DNA from 3 places in the Arthrobacter sp. AOP36-F1-5 genome. Region 2 is predicted to be linked to each of the others. Evidence: riboswitches for the same ligand, from Rfam matches in the RefSeq annotation. Region 2 holds a riboswitch; each other region holds the start of a gene.
The links. A riboswitch is a leader RNA that binds a small molecule or an ion and turns the genes downstream of it on or off. The one in region 2 is predicted to bind thiamine pyrophosphate.
Positions count from the first base shown of each region.

Region 1: it holds a riboswitch for thiamine pyrophosphate, as region 2 does, so the genes downstream of both, AC3ZI9_RS13925 (ECF transporter S component) here and AC3ZI9_RS09425 (ECF transporter S component) in region 2, are expected to answer to the same signal.
Region 3: it holds a riboswitch for thiamine pyrophosphate, as region 2 does, so the genes downstream of both, thiE (thiamine phosphate synthase) here and AC3ZI9_RS09425 (ECF transporter S component) in region 2, are expected to answer to the same signal.

Region 1 covers NZ_CM176892.1:3,037,578-3,044,219, forward strand. The annotation lists gene cls (cardiolipin synthase) at 1-1,172, opposite strand, end outside; gene AC3ZI9_RS13915 (aminodeoxychorismate lyase) at 1,289-2,179, shown strand; gene AC3ZI9_RS13920 (ATP-binding cassette domain-containing protein) at 2,186-4,624, opposite strand; gene AC3ZI9_RS13925 (ECF transporter S component) at 4,629-5,249, opposite strand; TPP riboswitch at 5,303-5,429, opposite strand; gene AC3ZI9_RS13930 (DUF4235 domain-containing protein) at 5,499-5,768, shown strand; gene mnhG (monovalent cation/H(+) antiporter subunit G) at 5,775-6,173, opposite strand; gene AC3ZI9_RS13940 (MrpF/PhaF family protein) at 6,170-6,436, opposite strand; gene AC3ZI9_RS13945 (Na+/H+ antiporter subunit E) at 6,433-6,642, opposite strand, start outside.
Region 2 covers NZ_CM176892.1:2,066,041-2,072,682, forward strand. The annotation lists gene AC3ZI9_RS09420 (ABC transporter ATP-binding protein) at 1-1,222, opposite strand, end outside; gene AC3ZI9_RS09425 (ECF transporter S component) at 1,309-1,941, opposite strand; TPP riboswitch at 1,976-2,085, opposite strand; TPP riboswitch at 2,143-2,237, shown strand; gene AC3ZI9_RS09430 (3-oxoacyl-ACP reductase) at 2,562-3,326, shown strand; gene AC3ZI9_RS09435 (LLM class flavin-dependent oxidoreductase) at 3,329-4,660, shown strand; gene AC3ZI9_RS09440 (Lrp/AsnC family transcriptional regulator) at 4,683-5,156, opposite strand; gene AC3ZI9_RS09445 (thiamine pyrophosphate-dependent enzyme) at 5,313-6,344, shown strand; gene AC3ZI9_RS09450 (alpha-ketoacid dehydrogenase subunit beta) at 6,337-6,642, shown strand, end outside.
Region 3 covers NZ_CM176892.1:3,500,577-3,507,218, reverse strand. The annotation lists gene pgm (phosphoglucomutase (alpha-D-glucose-1,6-bisphosphate-dependent)) at 1-193, shown strand, start outside; gene AC3ZI9_RS16200 (quaternary amine ABC transporter ATP-binding protein) at 510-1,799, shown strand; gene AC3ZI9_RS16195 (ABC transporter permease) at 1,800-2,651, shown strand; gene AC3ZI9_RS16190 (glycine betaine ABC transporter substrate-binding protein) at 2,718-3,611, shown strand; gene AC3ZI9_RS16185 (aldehyde dehydrogenase family protein) at 3,717-5,156, opposite strand; TPP riboswitch at 5,236-5,336, shown strand; gene thiE (thiamine phosphate synthase) at 5,393-6,067, shown strand; gene thiD (bifunctional hydroxymethylpyrimidine kinase/phosphomethylpyrimidine kinase) at 6,064-6,642, shown strand, end outside.

The sequences.
Region 1 (6,642 bases), 970 kb from region 2:
TGATACCGGTAGATCTTCACCCCGGCCTTCAACAACTGCAGGTAGTAGGACTGTTGGGCGTGATGGACCAACGCCTGGTCGCCGCGTTCGGAGACCAGCAGCTCGACCTCGACCCCCCGCTGGGCCGCGGTGGTGACCGTGTAGAGCATCGAATCATCCGGGACGAAGTACGGGCTGGTGATCGTCAGTTTCTCCGTGGCCGAATACATCAGCGTGTTGAACAGGCGCAGGTTGTTCTCCGACTCGAATCCCGGTCCGGAGGGAACGATCTGTCCGGTGGTCGTCCCGCAAGGCAGGGGGACACCGCCCTCGTTGAGGTCCTCCAGCAGGTACTCGTCCGTCTCCTGCGACCAGTCCGTGGCGAAGACGACGTCGAGGCCGGTGACCATCGGTCCTCCGACGCGGGCCATCAAATCGATCCATTCGCGGCCGAGCTTATGCGAGGACTTGCGCTTATAGCCGGGCTCGATGAGGTTCTGGCTCCCGGTGAAGGCGGTTTCGCCGTCGATGACCAGGATCTTCCGGTGGTTGCGCAGATCCGGGCGCCGCCACTTCCAGCGCAGCGGTGAGATGGGAAGCATCCGCCGCCATTCGATGCCGCTGCCGCGCAGACGCCGTAACAACTCGCGGTATCCCTCGGTGCGCATGGTGCCCAGATGGTCGAAGAGGAACCTGACGCGCACCCCGCGGTCGGCGGCATCCTCCAGCGCCGTCAGGAAGGGGCCGGTGAGCTCGGGATCGTCGCCCACGATGTAGAACTGGGCGTTGACGTAGTCCTTCGCCTGGTTGATCGCCTCGGTCATCCGGCGGATCGATTCGCTCGAATCGGTGATGAAATCGAACTGGTTTCCTTCCTGCAGGGGGAAGGCCCCGAGGTTGCGGTTCAGTTCGATCGCCGACCGGACCCACTCCGGGGCGTCCGGGGGGCCGTTGTCCACGTCCAGGGTCGCGGTGGCATCGATCACCCGTTGGTTGACGTCGGTTTGCCGGTCGATCCGGCGTTGCGAGAGCTTGAAGTTCCCGAACAGCAGGAACAGACCCAGTCCGACGACGGGGAAGAAGAAGATGGACAGCAGCCAGGCCATCGCGGTGGTCGGCCGCCGGTTCCCGGGGACGACACCGAGCATGACGATCCGGATCCCGAGGTCGACCACCCAGAGGAGCGACACCATCCATCCGGGAAGGTTCTGCCAAAGGAACAGCGATTCGGTCAAGGACGCACCTCTCAACGATGTCGGGACGGTCCAAGCCTAGTGGCAGGAACAAACCGCAAGGGTATTCTTGGCCCATGACAGTCTTGGTGTTCTTGGACCCCTCCAGGCCGGCCGGCCGCCTCGCCGATGCCTCCGCCGCGCAGTTGCTCGTCACCGATCAGGGGGTCATCCGCGGCGACGGGGTCTTCGAGTCCATGTTGTATACCGCCGGCGCCGTACGGAAACTGGACGCCCACCTCTCCCGGCTCAGGGGCTCGGCGGCCAGCTGCGACCTGGACCTGCCCGGGGAGCAGTCCTGGCGGGCGGCCATCGCCACCGCGGTGGCCCGGTATGACCAGGAGCGTACCGCGGACCCGGAGGACCCCGATGAGGCCGTGGTGAAACTGATCGCCACCCGGGGCCCGGAGGACCAGCCCCACGGCACCGCCTGGGTCACCGTCTCCCCCGCCCCGGAGTCCGGACGCCGCCAACGCACCGAGGGTGTCGCCGTCGTGCTCCTGGACCGCGGTTACGACTCCTCGTTGGCCGAACGGGCCCCGTGGCTGCTCCAGGGCGCCAAGACGCTTTCCTACGCGGTGAACATGGCCGCCCTGCGTCATGCCCACACACTGGGGGCGGAGGACGTCATCTTCACCTCCAGCGACGGACGCGTGCTCGAGGGGCCGACCTCCACGGTGCTGCTGGCCACCCGAGTGAACGGGGTCAAGCAGCTGGTGACCCCGATGGTGGAGACCGGAATCCTTCCCGGAACCACCCAGGGCGCGATCTTCGCGGCCGCCGAAGCCGCCGGCTGGACGTTGGGCTACGGCCCGTTGGAACCGGCGGACCTGTTCGATGCCGACGCCGTATGGCTGGTCTCCAGCCTCCGGCTGCTGGCCCCGGTCACCTCGATCGATGGCACCCCGATCTCCCGGGATCGGGCCCTGGGCACCGAACTGGCGGCCCTGCTCGAAGCCGTCGGCTAGGACCGGCTAGCCCCAGACGAGGTTCCAGGCGCCGGTGAGCAGGGCGGCCGCCGTGGCCACCACCCCCAGGGACAGGCCTCCGGCCACCAGGGCCCCGTCCCGCCAGGAGAAGGTGGCGGTCCGCGCCCAGGTGCGGTGGGTCCCGCCGAAGCCCTTGGCCTCCATCGTGACCGCCAGCCGCGAGGCGCGGCGGATGGCCTGGACCATCAGCCCCAGGCTCTGCCCCGCATTGGCCCGCAGACGCTGCACGAATCCTCCTTGGGCGCCCACGCCCCGGGCCCGGCGGGCCATGCCCAACGTCACCCATTCCTCGGCCAGCAGCCCGATCAGGCGCATCCCGGCCAAGGCACCCAACACGAAACGGTGCGGAAGCCTGGCTTGTTGGGCCAGGGCATTGGCCAGATCGGTGGGGTCGGTGCTCGAGAGGACGATGACCGCGGGAACCGCTACCGCGAAGATCCGCAGTCCGGTGGCCACCCCGGAGACCAGGGACCCCTCGCTGATCGTGGCCACCCCCAGGTCCAGCAGGACCGCGCCGGCATCGTTGCCGACCAGCGCGGTGCCCCAGGCGGCAAACAGGGCCGCCACCAGTAAAGGCCACGCCCGCAGGAGGAAGCGTCCCGGGGCGATCCCCCCGAGCCGGAGCAGCAGCAGGCTGGCGAGGACGACGATGCTGGAGGTCACCAGGTCCAGGGAGGCGATCAACGGCACCGTGGCCAGCACCACCGCAGCAAGCTTGGCCAACGGGTTGCACAGCCCGAAGAAGCTCGCCCGGGCCCCGGCATCGGGTTCCAGCCCCGGCATCCCCCCGGAGGCCCGGGCGGTGGTGGGGTCCGGGCCCTGCGGTGTGGTCCTGCCCGGTTCCCGGCAGGGGCGTCGATCGGCGACGACCTCGACCGTGGAAGCCCCCAAGGCGGCGGCGAAGCCCGCATCGTGCGTGACCGCGACGACGGCGACGCCGTCCTGGAGTTGTTCGCGCAGCAACAGCGCCAGTTCCCTCCAGGTATTGGCATCCTGGCCGAAGGTCGGTTCGTCGAGGATCAGTAGTCGGGGGCGGGCGGCGAGCACGGTGGCCACCGACAGCCGGCGCTTTTCGCCTCCCGAGAGGGTGAACGGGTTCGCCTCGGCCAGATGCCTCAGCCCCAACCGGTCCAACAGCTCATCGACCCGTCCGGTGATTTCCTCGTCGGTGTACAGCCGGGTCTTCGACCCCGGTCTGCGGGCCCGTCGTGGGCCGAAGGCCAGTTCCTCGCGCACGGTGGCGGTGACGAATTGGTGCTCGGGCTCCTGGAAGACGGTGCCGATCCGGGCGACCAGTTCCCCGGCCCGCCACCGGTAGGGCCGGTCGGCGTCCCCGGGGTCGGAGGCCCCCGCGGCGCCCTGGTCGCCGCTGAGGCCCGGCAGGGCGGCGACGCTGCCGGCCCGTTCGGGCAGCAGCCCGGCCAGGGTCAACGCCAGTGTTGATTTGCCCGCCCCGTTGGCCCCGGTGATGCACAGCGCCTGCCCGGCGTCGATCCGCAGGTCAAGACCCGATACGGCGGCAGGACCCTGGGCCGTTCTGGACACGGCCAACCCCCGTCCCCTCAACAGGCCGGCGGCCGGTGCTGCCGGCTTCGGCCGGGCCGGCAGCACGGGAGTGTGGCCGGGAACCCAGACCCCGGCGTCGATGAGCCGGTCCCGGATGGGTCCGGGGGCGAAGAGCCGGGCCGGTGTGCCCTGGTAGGCGATGCCGCCGCCGGGCTCCAGGACGATCACGCGGTCCACGGCGTCGGCCCAGGCCGCCAGCCGGTGTTCGACGATGATCATCGTCGCCCCGCTGGCGCCCACGGCGTCGATCACTGCGTCACGGACCTCCAGCACCCCCTCGGGGTCGAGGTTCGCGGTGGGTTCGTCCAGCAGGACCAGTCCCGGGCGCATGGCCAGGATCCCGGCCAGGGCCAGTCGTTGCTTCTGTCCCCCCGACAGGGAGGAGGTGGGGTGGTCCAGGGGCAGGCTGAGCCCGACGGCGTGCAGGGATTCGATGACGCGGGGCCAGATCAGTTCCGGATCCACCGAAAGGTTTTCCGCCCCGAAGGCGACGTCGTCCCCCACCCGGGCCTGGACGATCTGGGTCTCGGGGTCCTGCTGCATCAGCCCGGTCCGGCCGTGGGCGGCCGCGGCGGGTCGGCCATCGATGAGCAGTTCCCCTGCGGAGGCGTTGTCCTCATCGTCCTGCAACACCCCGGCCAGGGCATGCATGAGGGTCGATTTACCGGCCCCGGACGGGCCGACGAGCAACACCTTCTCCCCGGCGTCGATGTCCAGGTCCAGCCCCAGCACGGCGGGCTCCTCGCGTCCGGCATGCTGCCATCCCCAACCGCTGGCCCTGACCGCCGCCGCGCGGACGTCGCCGACCCCGGTGGCCGGTGAAGGGCCCCGGGCCCCGGTCGGTGCATCATGTGTCATCGGTTCAACCCAGGACCCGTTCCTGGGCGGCCTTCCGCGACGCCATCGAGGACAAGGCCCCGGTTCGCGACAGGGCCCGGGTCAGTGCCCAGGATCCCAATCCGGCGATGACCAGGCCCGAAATGGCCATGAACACCACATAGGCCAGTTTCATGCTCTCGGTGTAGTCGGGGAACCAGGAGAAGACGAAGGCGTCGTTCACTCCACCGAAGATCCCGGTCAGCAGCCCGGCGAACAGCGCCACCGGCAGCGACCAGCGGCGGTAGAGCAGCACGGCGAAGACGATTTCGGCGCCGAGGCCCTGGATGATCCCCGAGGCCCAGACCGTCCAGCCGTATTCGGAGCCCAGGAGCGAGGAAACGACCGCGGCTACCATCTCGCAGAACAGTGCGGCCCCTGGTTTGCGGATGATCAGTGCCCCCAGGACGGCGGGGAAGAGCCACATTCCGGCCAGCAGGGCGGATGAGGGCGGGAAGGCCACGAAGATGAAGTCGAAGGCGTGGTGGGTGGTGTTCCAGGCCCAGAAGATCACCCCGGAGGCCACGGCGATGACGGAGGCGACGACGATGTCCACGACGCGCCAGGTGTAACGGGCGGTCGGTGCCGCCGAGAGGGTGCTGCTCATGTGGTGTTCCTCCTTGGGTCCAAGGAGGGGAGGACCCCGCGGCGGTTCCGCGGGTCCTGAGATTCTCGACTCCCTTCGCCGGTACGAGCCGGAGCAGGTTCGAGGGTCTGCGGTGTTCCGCACTCTCAGCGTCGAAGATTCCGGCCGTGGCCGGTCGGCGACGCTCCCCTGTCGTAGGTGATTCAGTAGGGCCGAGTCTACAGCGCGTTATGCTGGGCAGGTAATCACCTACCGACGGGAGAATCGTTCGTGAACGCATTATTGAAGATCGTCGGCGCGGTCGTGTCGATCGGCGCCGGCTTCGTCGGCGGCAAGCTCGTGGACACCATCTGGTACAAGGTCACCGGAGAGAACCCCCCGAAGCCGAACGACAAGGAAGCCCAGGCCGAGGCATCGATGCGTCATGCGCTCGGGTTCGCTGTGGTCTCCGCCGTGGTGTCCGCAGTGATCCAGGTCCTGACCAACCGTGGCACGCAGCGGGCCATTGCCCGCTTCAACCACACGGCCGACGAGGTCTGATCCTCGTCAGCGGCCTTCGTCCAGGCGGCGCTGGGCCTCGGAGACCACTTCATTGAGGTCGTCGAGGACCAGCGTCTCCTGTTTGAGGTGCCGGGTCCGGTAGCCGGCACGACCGACCATATGGGCGGTCACCGGGGCGGTGAGCAGCTGGAAGAACCAGGCCAGCACCAGTATCGGCACCGCGGACCAGGCCCTGATCTGCAGGGCGACGGAGAGCAGCATCAGGAACAATCCCAGGACCTGCGGTTTCGTGGCCGCGTGCATGCGGGAGAAGAGGTCCGGGAAACGCAGCAGGCCGATGCCTGCGGCCACGGACAGCAGAGCCCCGGAGACCATGCTGATCACCACGATCCAGTCCAGGACCTGGTCCAGCATCCCGCCCTCGGTCAGTCCAAGCACGATCATTGCCCCCTCCGATCGGTGACGTAGCGGGCGATGGTGACCGAACCGATGAAGGCCACCAGCGACCCGACGACGATGAACACGATGTGGTTCAGATGCCGGTTCACGACCATGTCCACGCAGAGTCCGCACAGGATGATGATCAACAGGACGTCCAGGGCCAGAGTCCGGTCCAGGATCGACGGGCCCCTGGCCAACCGGATCAGTGCCATGACGGCGCCAAGCGCCAGGGCGACCCCGGCGATCCAGGCAGCGACGATGATCATGGGTGCTCCTTCATCGATCGGTTCGCTCGTGCTGCGGGGTCGGGGCCTGCGGGGCCCTCGGCGTCCAGGGCCGCCAGTTCCTCCCGGCTGCCCATCATCCGGATGATCCTCGCTTCGATGGACCTGACCTGCCGCCGGAAGTCCTCGGCCTCCTGGACGGTGTTGATGTCCAGCACGTGCAGGTAAAGCGTGGAGGTCGTCCGGTC
Region 2 (6,642 bases):
CCGAGAGTCGGAACGGGTTGCTCGCGGCCAGATGCGTCAGCCGGTGTTCGGCCAGCAGGTCATCGATCTTCTCCTGGGCAGGACGACCATTGATGAGCGCCGGCAGGCCATGGCCAACTTCTTCTCGGACCGTGGTGGCCACGAATTGGTGTTCGGGGTTCTGGAACACCAGCCCGGGGCGGTCCCCCGATATCGTGCCGGCAAGTGGTTGCAGCAGCCCGGCGAGCGCGAGCAACAGACTGGTCTTGCCCGTCCCGTTGGCGCCCAACAGGGCGACGATCTCCCCGGAGCGTAGTTCCAGGTCGATGCCTTCAAGTTGGGGGCTGATCACCGCGGGTTCGCGGCGTCGTTTCCGGGCAGGGATTGGCGCCCGGGTGATCGAGAGGCCCCGGGCTGAGAGGACCACGCTGTCGGTGGCCTGCGTCGGCTGCGGAACCGTTGGTTGGCCCTCCGCCCAGTGCAGCAATTCTTCGCGGACGATGGGCGATGCCAAACCGCCTTCGGTGCCGCATGCAGCCTGCAGCTCGGTTTCCAACGGTGTCCAGCACCCGGCGTCCACGAGCTGGCGTGCCGATTGTTTTAACACGGTCTGTGTGGGGCCGTCAGCGATCAGGGCCCCTTCGGCGTCGAGCACGATGGCCCGTCCGGGAAGCCCCGCCACACCGTCGGCTCCCGCATACTCGTCGATGCGGTGTTCCACCAGCACCACGGCGGGGCCACGGTCGTGCACCGCCCGGTCGATGGACCGGCGCACCGAGGAGATGCCTTCGGCGTCAAGCATCGAGGTGGGTTCGTCGAGCAGCAGCACCGGCGGCTCCACGACCAGACTGGCCGCCAAGGCAACCCGTTGACCTTGGCCACCGGAGAGTTGCCGTGTTGACCTGTCCTTGAGGCTGGCTCCGTTGACCTGTTCCAGCACCTCATCGATCAGGCCCTCGATCTGTCGTGGGGGTACCGCATGGTTCTCCAGTGGAAGGGCGATCTCCCGCTGCACATCGGGCATGCACATCGCCGATTCGGGGTCCTGGGCCAGGACGCCGACGGTCCGTGACAATTCGGCGACGCCGGTGTGAGCGGTGTCCTGACCAGCGACGAGGACCCGGCCAGTGAACCGTGCCGCCACCGAATGCGGGATGACCCCGGTCATCAGGTTTAAAAGCGTCGACTTTCCGGCCCCCGAGGGCCCCAGGATGATGACCTGTTCGCCTGCTTCGAGACTCAAGGTCACCCGATCCAGGACCGGCACCTGCCTTCGGGGGTAGGTTACGGTCACGTTCTCAAGCACGACTACCGGCGTGCTTGCCGGTTTCATGCTCCCTCGGCGGTTGGCTGGTCCCGGCCGATGGCGTAGTTGTCCACGACGCCGGTTTTAGCCAGGGCGTTAACGGTCTTGCGGGCCAGGAGACCGCCGAGAATGAGCCCGGAGAGCAGTTGAACGATGAGCCGGATGACAAAGAAATCCTGGCCGTACCACCCGAAACGGAAGGCCGAGACGGCGAAGGCCAATCCTGCTCCGAGTAGTCCGGAGCAAGCGTAGGTGAGCCAGCTGAAAGACCGGTAGCGACGCAGGGCGAAGGGAAGTTCGCTGCCCAGACCTTGGATGGCGGCCACCAGGAAAAGCATGGGTCCTGCCGTCGAGCCGAGGAAAACGACCTCCACCCCACCGGCAATGACCTCCGCGAGGATCCCGGCGAAGGGTCGTCTGATGATGGCGACGGCGATCGGGGCCACGATGAGCCACCCGCCGAAGAGTAGATGCGAGGAGAGGTCCCCGAACGGGCCCATCAGCAGGGTCAGCCCGGCCGATGCCTGGACCAACGCCCAGTAGAGGAATCCGAAGACGACCCCCAGGACCACGATGAGCACCAGGTCCTTGAGGTCGAAGGAAAAGCGTCGTCGCGCCGGTAGTGGCGTGGTGGATGGCGGCGTTATTGAGTGCACTGTCGTGCCCCTTCTGTTGAGTGAACAGGGCACGGGATTTAGAGTTTTGCCTCCCTGCGCTGGCATGACCCAGATCAGGTTCGACGGTCGAAGCTTGATCAGCTTCCTCTCAGCCCGGCTCACCGGACTCCCGTGTTCAGCACAGACTGTACACGTGGACACGAAGTTGTCGAATCGCTGCGTGAAGTGTGTAGGGTGTGGTGCAGTGACACGGGGTGCCATGATTTCTGGCTGAGAGAACACCCGTTGAACCTGATCTAGTTCGAACTAGCGAAGGGATGTTGCAGGTGCTTCTTCACCTAAACCTCCATGTTGGAAGGTCCTGCCGGACCGCCACCCCACGGCCCGATGTCGCCATGCGTTGGTTGCGTCCACCCTGGCGCTCCGCATCCTGCCGTGCCGTCTCTCGGCCAGCGGTTTAGCCTCTGCCCGCCAGCTGCGGCCCAGCTGAAACCTCTCCTGCGCAGCCTGCTCTCCACCGTCGGACACCACAGCACGACCACCGTGCTCCCCGCGTGTCTCACGGGGCCCTCACCTCTCTCCCCCGGGCGATGCTGCCCGCAACGATCCTCTTCATTTCCACCACCACCTGCCCTCGGCAGCCATGAAAGCGAGACCAAATGAACCTCTCAGACCAGATTGTCCTTGTCACCGGGGGCGCCCGCGGTTTGGGCCGTCATATCGTGCAGGCCTTCGCCGCACAAGGCGCCCGCGTCGTCATCAACTACCGGCAGTCCGCCGAAGCCGCCGAGAAACTTGCTGCCGGTCTGGGGCCCGACCGTGCCCTGGCAGTCCAGGCAGATGTCACCGATCCGGCGCAGGTCACCGCCATGCTCGTGGCCTCCCAGGCCCATTTCGGTTCCCCCGTGACCACCGTGGTGAACAACGCGCTGGCCGATTTCTCCTTCAATGGCGAGGCCCGATCCTCGGCCGCAGAGATTGGTTGGGAGGAGTTCACCACCCAGTTCTCCGGTAGTGTTCGCGGCGCACTGAACACCGCCCAGGCGGCGCTGCCGGGGATGCGTAAACAGGGCTTCGGGCGGATCATCAACATCGGCACCAACCTCTTCCAAAACCCCGTGGTCCCGTACCACGACTACACCGCCTCCAAAGCCGCCCTGCTGGCCCTGACCCGAACACTCGCCGCCGACCTGGGCCAACACCAGGTCTCGGTGAACATGGTCTCCGGTGGTCTACTACGCACCACGGACGCCAGCGCCGCGACCCCCGAAGAGGTCTTCGACTTCATCGCCTCCTCCACCCCCTTGCGCAAGGTCACCACACCGGCCGAATTCGCCGACGCCATCCTGTTCTTCGCTTCCCCCTGGGCCCGTGCGGTCACCGGGCAGAATCTGGTGGTCGACGGCGGACTGGTGATGAACTAGAGATGAGCACACACCCCATCAACACAGCCGAAACGGCACCACGCCAACTACATTTCAACGCCTTCCTCAACGCCTGCGGGCACCACCAGGCAGCGTGGCGCCACCCGGACTCTGCGGTTGAGCAACTGGGCAGCATCGAGCATTACGAACGGTTGGCCCAAACCGCCGAGGCCGGCCTCTTCGATGCCGTGTTCTTCGCCGACGGACACTCGGCGGGAAACCCGGCAGCCGGCCCCCGGTGGTTCTTCGAACCGTTGACGGCGCTGGCCGCCATGGCGCGGAGCACCAGCCGCATCGGGCTGATCTCCACCGTCTCCACGACCTTCTACACCCCGTACCACGCTGCCAGGATGCTCGCCTCGCTGGATCACCTCAGCGCCGGGCGCATCGGGTGGAATGTGGTCACCTCGATGTTCGACGCCGAGGCGCGCAACCACTCGATGGATTCCATGCCGGCCAGTCCCGAACGTTATGCCCGGGCCGCCGAATTCATCGACGTCGCGCTGGCCCTCTGGGATTCCTGGGCCGATGACGCGGTGCTCGCCGATCGTTCGGGGTTCTTCGCCGATCCCGAGAAAGTCAGGCCCATCAACCACGACGGCGAGCATTTCGGTGTTGCCGGGCCGCTGAACGTGCCCCGGGGCCCGCAAGGCCGGCCGGTCCTGTTCCAGGCCGGGGCCTCGGAATCCGGTCGCCAGCTAGCGGCACGCCATGCCGAAGGGATCTACGCGGTGGCCTACGATCTGGCCAGCGGGCAGGACTACTACGCGGATCTGAAGCAGCGCATTGCCGCCGAAGGCAGGGACCCGTCGAAGGTCGCGATCATGCCCGGACTGGTCACCTACCTCGGATCCACCGAAGTCGAGGCGTTGGCGCGGCAGGCAGAGGTGGATGCCCTCCTACCGACCGAACAGTCGCTGGCCCAGCTGGGAATGTTCATCGGGCAGGATTGCAGCGAGTGGGACCTCGACGCACCGGTTCCGGCTCTGCCACCGGCGAGCGAATTCACCGGCCCACAGGGCAGGTACGCCACGATCCTGCGCATCGTGGAAGCCGAACGCCCCACGGTCCGACAGCTGCTGGGTCGACTCGCTGCCGGCGGCGGCCATTGCACGATGGTGGGGACCCCGGAGCAGGTCGCCGACTCCATCGAACGCTGGTTCACCTCGGGCGCTGCCGATGGCTTCAACCTGATGCCGCCGATGCTGCCTGATTCCCTAGAGGAGTTCGTGGACCGGGTGGTTCCAGTGTTGCAACGTCGGGGGCTCTACCGCACCGAATACTCGACTCACACGTTGCGGGGTCATCTGGGGCTGGAGCGGCCGGAGGCCTGAACGGCCCAGCGACCCTGAGGGCTCAGCCCCTCTGGGCCGCGGCCCGGGCCAGGGGCAGCATGCGCAAGGGGATCGGTGAGTTCAGCACCACCAACGAGGAACTGCGCAGCACGGTCCGGGTCGCGATGATCGCGTCCAGGACCCGCTGCAGATCGTCGTTCGACGTGGCCACAATGCAGGCCATGAGATCACTTTCACCCGAAACGGTATGCAGTTCGAGCACCTCGGGGACCTGGGACAGGGCGGCGGCCACGCCGTCGTGCCCTGCGTCCTGATCGATCGCCAGGGAACAGTAGGCACGCACCGGATATCCCAGCCCTTCGGCCGAGAGATGCGGCCCCCAACCGGTGATCACGCCCTCCCGCGTGAGCTTGTCCAGCCGCGACTGCACCGTCGCCCGGGCCACCCCCAGAACCCGCGACGCCTCCAACACCGACATCCGCGGGTCCGAGGAGAACTCCCCCAGGATCCGTGCATCCAATGCGTCGATTTTCATGGACGCTCCTTAACTAGACAATATGTATAGATGACTCGGTACCAGCGTAGACACTCTGCGCAGATTGTTGGTCATTGATTGATGCGATTGCGCATGAAACAGGTGGTAACTAGGGTCACAGCAAGCCCACCTCACCGAATCCACTGGGAGTCGAACATGACCGATGCACCCCGGCTTGAGCCGCACGCCGACGAGCTCGGCACCGATGAACTACTTGAGCTGTACCGCCTGATGGTGCGCACCCGGCAGCTTGATGTCGCCGCCATTGCCTGGCAGCGACAAGGCATCCTGCCGGGCTATGCCCCGGAACTAGGCCAGGAGGCAGCCCAGGTGGGCAGCGCCTACGCACTGGACTTCACCCGCGACTTCGCCTTCCCCACTTACCGCGAGATGGGCGTCGCTCTGGCCGCAGGGATCGACATGGTGGATTACATGTCCACCCATAAGGCCTCCTGGCATGGTGGCCTGTGGAATCCCGCCGAAACCCATGTGGCCCCCATTCAGGCCGTCGTGGCCGGTTCGGTGCTGCACGCCGTGGGCTGGGCCCACGGACAAACCGTTGACGGCACCGGCAACGTGGCCCTGACCTATTTCGGTGACGGCGCCAGCTCGCAGGGCGACGTTCACGAGGCCATGAACTTCGCCTCGGTCTTCAAGGCCCCGGTGGTTTTCTTCACGCAGAACAACGGGTGGGCCATCTCGGTTCCCACCGAACGCCAGGTCGCCGGCGGCTCGGTCTCCGCCCGTGGTGCCGGCTACGCGATCCCCTCGATCCAGGTCGACGGCAACGACGTCGTCGCCGTGGTCCGTGCCGTGCGTGCCGCCGTCGAACACGGCAGGGCCGGCAACGGTCCGGCGGTGGTGGAGGCCATGACCTACCGCCGCGGACCGCACTCCACCTCGGATGATCCGGGACGCTACCGCAGCCTCGACGACGAACGGCGTGACGGCGGCGAGGACCCGCTGAACCGCCTCGAAGCCACCCTGCGTGCCGCCGGTACCCTCGATGACACCTCCGTCGCCGCCATCAGCGAGCAGGCCGGCGAATTCGTCGAGCAGGTCCGTCTCGGCGTCGACGCCCTCGATGCCCGCCCGGGCACCGAGATGTTCGACTTCGTCTTCCAGGAACCCACCGAAGCACTAGCAGCCCAGGCCGCGAACTGGCGAGAGGAATCCGAACATGTCTAACCCGGCCACCGCAACCGTGCAGGAGCGTCCGATGGAAAACACCGTCGTCGAAATGTCCATGCAGAAGGCCCTGAACCGCGGCCTGGACGAACTGTTGACCGAAGACCCGCGTTCGATGATCTTCGGCGAGGACGTCGGCGGCCTCGGCGGTGTCTTCCGCATCACCGACGGACTGCAAGCCAAGCACGGCAGCAGCCGCGTCTATGACACCCCGCTGGCCGAATCCGGCATCCTGGGCATGTCCATCGGGCTGGCCATGGCCGGCTGGCATCCGATCCCCGAAGTACAGTTCGACGGT
Region 3 (6,642 bases), 1.4 Mb from region 2:
GGCTCCGGGAAACGATGCGGCCATCGGCGGGCTGAAGGTCACCACCGAGAACGCCTGGTTCGCCGCCCGCCCCTCGGGCACCGAGGATGTCTACAAGATCTATGCCGAGTCCTTCACCGGAGATGATCACCTGCATCAGGTCCAACGGGAGGCGAAGGCCCTGGTCGACGCGATCATCGGTTCGGCCTCTTGACCGTCGAAATGATGAAAACCACTCGTTTGCGGAGATTTTGACAACCCCTTCCGTTACAATGCCATAACTTCGCTCCATCCCTTGTCCCACAAGGGATGCACTTGACCAACGGGTCGGTGTAAGCCCGGTCAAAGGCTGGTTTTCGGCTGCAGGCGAACATCCTCTTGTTAGCGTTAAGGCTGAAAGCCAATTACTCGCCCTTTCATCTCGACCCGTGGGACACCGCCGTTGAAGGCACCCGCGGGATTAGCTGTCGGGGCGGGTCGCCGAAAAATCGGTCTGCCTCCACCCGGACCCAGGCCGTGGACGGGAAAACGTGAACACTACTGACACAGGGCAACCTGCGCTACGCGTCTCGAATGCGTACAAGGTCTTCGGCCGTCGGGGCAACGAGGCCGTCAAACTCCTGAAGAACGGAAAAACCCGCCAGGAGGTCGCTTCCTTGGGAACGGCCGCCGTCATCGACGCGAGCTTCGACGTCAAGCCCGGCGAGATCTTCGTCGTCATGGGCCTGTCGGGCTCGGGCAAGTCGACGCTGATCCGCATGCTCAACGGGCTCTGGCCCATGACCAGCGGCTCGGTGGTCGTCGGTGACACCGATATCGCCAAGGTCTCGGCCAAGAAGTTGCGCCAGGTCCGCCAGAAGCACATCTCCATGGTCTTCCAGCACTTCGCCCTGCTGCCCCACCGCACCGTGATGCAGAACGCAGCCTACGCGCTGGAGATCCAGGGCATCTCGAAGCAGGAGCGCACCACCCGGGCCCAGAAGATCCTGGACGTCGTGGGACTCAAGGGGTGGGGCGATAAATACCCCAGCGAACTCTCCGGCGGCATGCAGCAGCGTGTGGGCCTGGCCCGCGCCCTGGCCTCCGAAACCGACATCCTGCTGATGGACGAGGCCTTCTCGGCACTCGACCCGCTGATCCGTCGCGATATGCAGGAGCAGTTGGCCTCACTGCAGGCCGAACTCGGCAAGACGATCGTCTTCATCACCCACGACCTGAACGAGGCCATGTTCCTCGGGGACCGGATCGCGGTCATGCGCGACGGGGAGATCGTCCAGATCGGCACCCCCGACGACATCCTCACCCGCCCGGCGAACGACTACGTCTCGGCCTTCGTGCGCGACGTCGACAGGACCCGGGTGCTCACCGCCGGAACGGTCATGGAGACCCCGCGTTCCGTCGTCAACCTCTCCGGTGGTGCCCGCAATGCGTTGCGGACCATGCGCGAACTGCAGACCTCGGCCGCCTTCGTGCTGGACCGGCAGCGCAAGCTGCTCGGAGCCGTCCGCGACCGCGAGGTGATGGGCCTGCTCGAACGCGGAGGTACCGACCTGGAAGAAATCATCACCGTCGGCAATGACCCGGTCACCGCCGAGACGGCGCTGAACGACCTGTTCGGCCGCTCCGTGGAGTCGCCGGTACCCCTGCCGGTCGTCGACGACGAGGGCCGGCTCATCGGCGCCATCGCCCGCGCCACCCTCCTCTCCGCGCTGGGCAACGTCCCCTCGACCACCAGCAGCGTCCCGGTGGTCGCCGCCGACCAGCCGGAAGACACCGATGCCCCCGCGGCTGCATCCGACGACGAAGGAGGTGCCCTCTAAATGACCGATCAGCTATTCCGCATTCCCGTCGGCCACTGGGGCGAAGTGGTCCTCAACTGGTTCATCGCCAACCTCGGCGGGCTCTTCAACCTCATCAAGTCCTTCTTCCAGAACTGGTACGACGGGCTGGCGTGGATCCTCACCGCTCCGCCGTTCTGGGTCGTCATCCTCGTGCTGGCCCTGCTGGCCTGGCTCCTGCGCAGTTGGAAGATGGCCATCGGTACGGTCATCGGACTGCTGTTGATCTACGGGATGAACCAGTGGGAGCACTCGATGGAGACCCTGTCGCTGGTCCTGGTGGCCAGCATCGTCGCGGTGATCATCAGTGTTCCGCTGGGCATCCTCACCGCCAAATCCAAGATCGTTTCGGCGGTCGTCAAGCCGATCCTGGACTTCCTGCAAACCATGCCTGCCTTCGTCTACCTGGTCCCGGCGATCCTGCTGTTGGGGATCGGCGTCGTCCCCGGAATCGTGGCCACGATCGTGTTCGGCATGGCGCCGGGCACCCGCTTCACCGAATTGGGGATCCGCAGCGTCGATACCGAGGTCGTCGAGGCCGGCCAGGCCTTCGGCGCCTCCCCGGGACGCATCCTGCGCCAGATCCAGATCCCGCTGGCGCTGCCGACCATCATGGCCGGCATCAACCAGGTCATCATGCTCTCCCTGTCCATGGTGGTCATCGCCGGCATGGTCGGCGCCGGTGGTCTCGGCAAGGATGTCTACGCCTCCCTGACGACCCTGAACACTCCCCTGGGTGTCGAATCAGGTCTGTCGGTGGTCATTCTGGCCATCTTCCTGGACCGCATCACCGCCTCCCTGGGCCAATCCAACGTGCCGGCGAAAAACGGCTAACGACCCTACGCCCCGCTGGCGGGGCGCGAAGAAAGGAAATGAACAATGCAAAGGAAATTCGCATCAATGATGGGGATCGCCGCCACGGCGGCCCTCGCGCTGACCGCCTGCGGCAGCGGCGACACCGGAAGCAGCGAATCCGAGGTCCCCGACTCGCCTGAGAACGGCGACCAGGCCGCGCTGAACATCGGCGTCATGGCCGGCTGGGACGAAGGCGTGGCCGTGTCCAACCTCTGGAAGCAGATCCTGGACAAGAAGGGCTACGACGTCGAACTCACCGACGCCGATGCCGGCCCGGTCTTCGCCGGTGTCGCCTCCGGTGACCTGGACCTGACCATGGACGTCTGGATGCCGCTGACGCACAAGAAGTACTTGAAGAAGTACGGCGACGACATGACCAAGCTGGGCACCTGGTACGACGATGCCAAGCTGACCATCGCGGTCAACGAAGACGCCCCGATCGATTCGCTCGAGGACCTGGCGGCCAATGCCGACAAGTTCGGCAACACGATCTATGGCATCGACCCGGGCGCCGGGCTGACCGACACCACCGAAAAGGCGGCCATCCCGGACTACGGCCTGGAGAAGATGGACTTCAAGACCTCCTCCACCCCGGCCATGCTGGCCCAGCTGAAGAAGGCCACGGACGCCGATGAGGACATCGTCGTCACCCTGTGGCGCCCGCACTGGGCCTACGACGAGTTCCCGATCAAGGATCTGAAGGATCCCAAGGGTGCCATGGGCGACGCGGAAACCATCACCTCCTACGGCAACGCCGACTTCGCCGACACCTACCCGGGACTGACCGAGTGGTTGAACGACTTCACGATCGACGATGACCACCTGTTCTCCCTGGAGAACGCCATGTTCAACGACACGGACACCGATGACTACGGACCGATCGTCGACAAGTGGATCTCCGAGAACCAGGACTACGTGGATTCGCTGACCGAGAAGTAGCCACGATCCATCGGCAGGTGCCATGGCACCGACCGTAGCGAAGGGCCCGGACCGCATTGAATGCGGTCCGGGCCCTTCGTCTGTCGGGGCACTCGGCCGGGCGGATCAGCCGATCGAACGCATGATCTTCCGCTTGGCCCAGCCGAAGGGCGGGTAGACGGCCCGCAACGTATCGAGCATCGCGGTCTTGGACAGCACCGGACGTTGCTGGCTGAAGGTATCGAACCCGAATTTGCCGTGGTAGTTCCCCGTCCCCGAGGCCCCCACCCCGCCGAAGGGCAGCGCGGGGACCGCCAGGTGCATGCTGCACACATTATGGGCGATCGCCCCGGCCCGCACCTGGTCCTCGAAGGAGGTGTGCAGGCGCGGGCGTTCGCTGAACAGGTAGGCGGCCAGCGGTGAGGGGCGGGAGTTGATGAACCGCACCGCATCATCGAAGCGGTCGACCTGGATGATCGGCAGGATCGGACCGAAAATCTCCTCCGTCATCACCGGGGCCGCCGGGTCGACGTCAGCCAGGACCGTGGGGGCGATGTACCTCGCCTCCGCGTCGCTGGTCCCCCCGGCCACCACCCGTCCCTGCCCCAGATAGGATTCCAGACGTTCGAAGTGCGAGGCGTTGATGATCCGCCCATAGTCCTTGCTGCCCGAGGGGTCCTTCCCATAGAACGCGCCGATGGCCTTGGGCAGCTGCTTTTCCAGTTCGGCCGCCGCCGTGGCCCCGACCGCCAGGACGTAGTCCGGGGCGACACAGGTCTGTCCGGCATTCATGAACTTCCCGTGGGCCAACCGCCGGGCGATGGCGGGGAAGTTCCCGTCGGCGACCACCGCCGGACTCTTCCCGCCCAGTTCCAGGGTCACCGGGGTCAGCGTTTCCGCCGCGGCCCGGGCCACGATCTTCCCGACCCGTTCGCCTCCGGTGTAGAAGATGTGGTCGAAGTCCATCTCCAGAAGTTCGCTCGTCGTCTCCGCGGCCCCCTCCAGGACCGCGACAGCGCGCCGATCCAGGTACTGCGGGATGAGGGCGGCCATGACCGCCGAGGTGGCCGGAGCCAGTTCGGAGGGTTTGAGGATCACGGTGTTCCCTGCCGCCAGGGCACCGACCAGCGGGCCGAGCAGCAACAGGACCGGATAGTTCCAGGGGGCGATCACCAGGACCATGCCCAACGGACGCGCCTGGACGCGGGCCGACGCCGGTTGCAGCGACAGCGGGACCTTCACCGCCTCATCCGCCATCCAGTCGCCCAGGTGCAACAGGGCATGATCGATTTCGGCCTTCACCCGATCCAGTTCGGTCAGCCGGGATTCGGCCGCCGGTTTACCCAGATCCGTCATCAACGCGTCACATAGGGTCTGTTCTTGATCCTGGATCAGCCGTTCGAGTGCCTTGAGCTGGGCGCTGCGGAACCTGCGGGGGTGGGCCAGCCGGGAGTCGGCGGCATCACGCAGCCGGCGGGCCGCGGTGGCCGGGAGTTCGGCGTCGGGGCCCGCCGGCACGACGGGCGCGGAAACTGCTGGGGGACGGGAACGTCGGTTCATGGCCATGGGTACGACACTAACGTGGACACCGCCGGCGGGGCAGCCGGTCGGTTTGCCGCCCCCAGTGGGGGACTGTAGGCTCACGATCACTGACACGGGGTGTCCGCCACCGGCGCGGACTGAGAGCACACCCGGCAAGAACCTGATCTAGTTCGTACTAGCGGAGGGATGTCGCCCATGCACCAACATGCGCCCACCTTGGCCCATTCACCCACCGACTGCTTTGTTGAGGCGGTGCTCGCATGAGCGCGCCGGTTCCCGGAAGCGGGATCTACCTCGTCGCCAACTCCACCAGCACGGCCGGACGGCCCTTGGCCACCATCGTGGCCGAGGCCGTCGCCGCGGGGGTCGGGACCATCCAGCTGCGCTGCAAGGACCTGTCCGCCCGCGAATTCCTGGCCGAGGCGGCCGCCTGCGCCGAACACACCGCGGGCCGGGCCCTGCTGCTGCTCAACGACCGGGTGGACGTCTACCTGGCGGCCCGTGCGGCAGGGATCCGCGTGGACGGGGTCCATATCGGCCAGAAGGACCTGCCCGCCGAACTCGTCCGGTCCCTCATCGGACCCGATGCCGTGCTGGGGCTCAGCGCCAGCACCGAGGACCACTTCGCGGCAGTAGCGGAACTGCCGGCAGGCACCATCGACTATCTGGGCACCGGGGCCGTCCGGGCCACGCCCACCAAGAAGGACCACCCGACCCCGCTGGGGTTCCCCGGCCTGGCCTCGTTGATCTCCCGGGCCCCGCTGCCCTGCGTGGCGATCGGCGGGCTGGGCTCCGGCGACGCCGCGGACGCGCACACCGCCGGGGCCATCGGCATGGCCGTCGTGCGGGCCATCTGCTCCGCCGCCGAACCCCGGGACTCTGCTGCCGCCCTGGTTCAGGAATGGACCCGGGCAGCACGAACGGAGACCGCATGAGCGCCCCGAACACCCCCAACATCCTGTCCATCGCCGGGGCCGACCCCTCCGGCGGGGCCGGGATCCAGGCCGACCTGAAATCGATTGCCGCCTGCGGTGGCTACGGGATGGCGGCGATCACCGCACTGACCGCCCAGAACACCCGGGGAGTCACCGGGGTCCATACCCCTCCGGCGGAATTCCTCACCCGGCAACTTGAGACGGTCGCCGCCGATATCCGGATCGATGCGGTGAAGATCGGCATGCTGGCCTCCGCCGAGGTCATCGAAGCCACCACCGCCTGGCTGGGTACCCGCCCGGGCACCACCGTCGTGGTGGACCCGGTGCTGATCTCCACGTCCGGGGACCGCTTATTGGAGCACGACGCCGAGGAGGCCCTGCGTCGGCTGCTCCCGTGGGCCGATGTCCTGACCCCGAACACCGCGGAATTGGCGGCACTGCTCGAGGAGCCGGTCTGCACCCGATGGGACGACGTCCTGGACCAGGCAGCCCGGCTCGCGAGGCGGTATTCTGTCCTGGTCCTGGCCAAGGGCGGCCACCTCACCGGCAGCCGGTGCCCGGATGCCCTCGTGGGC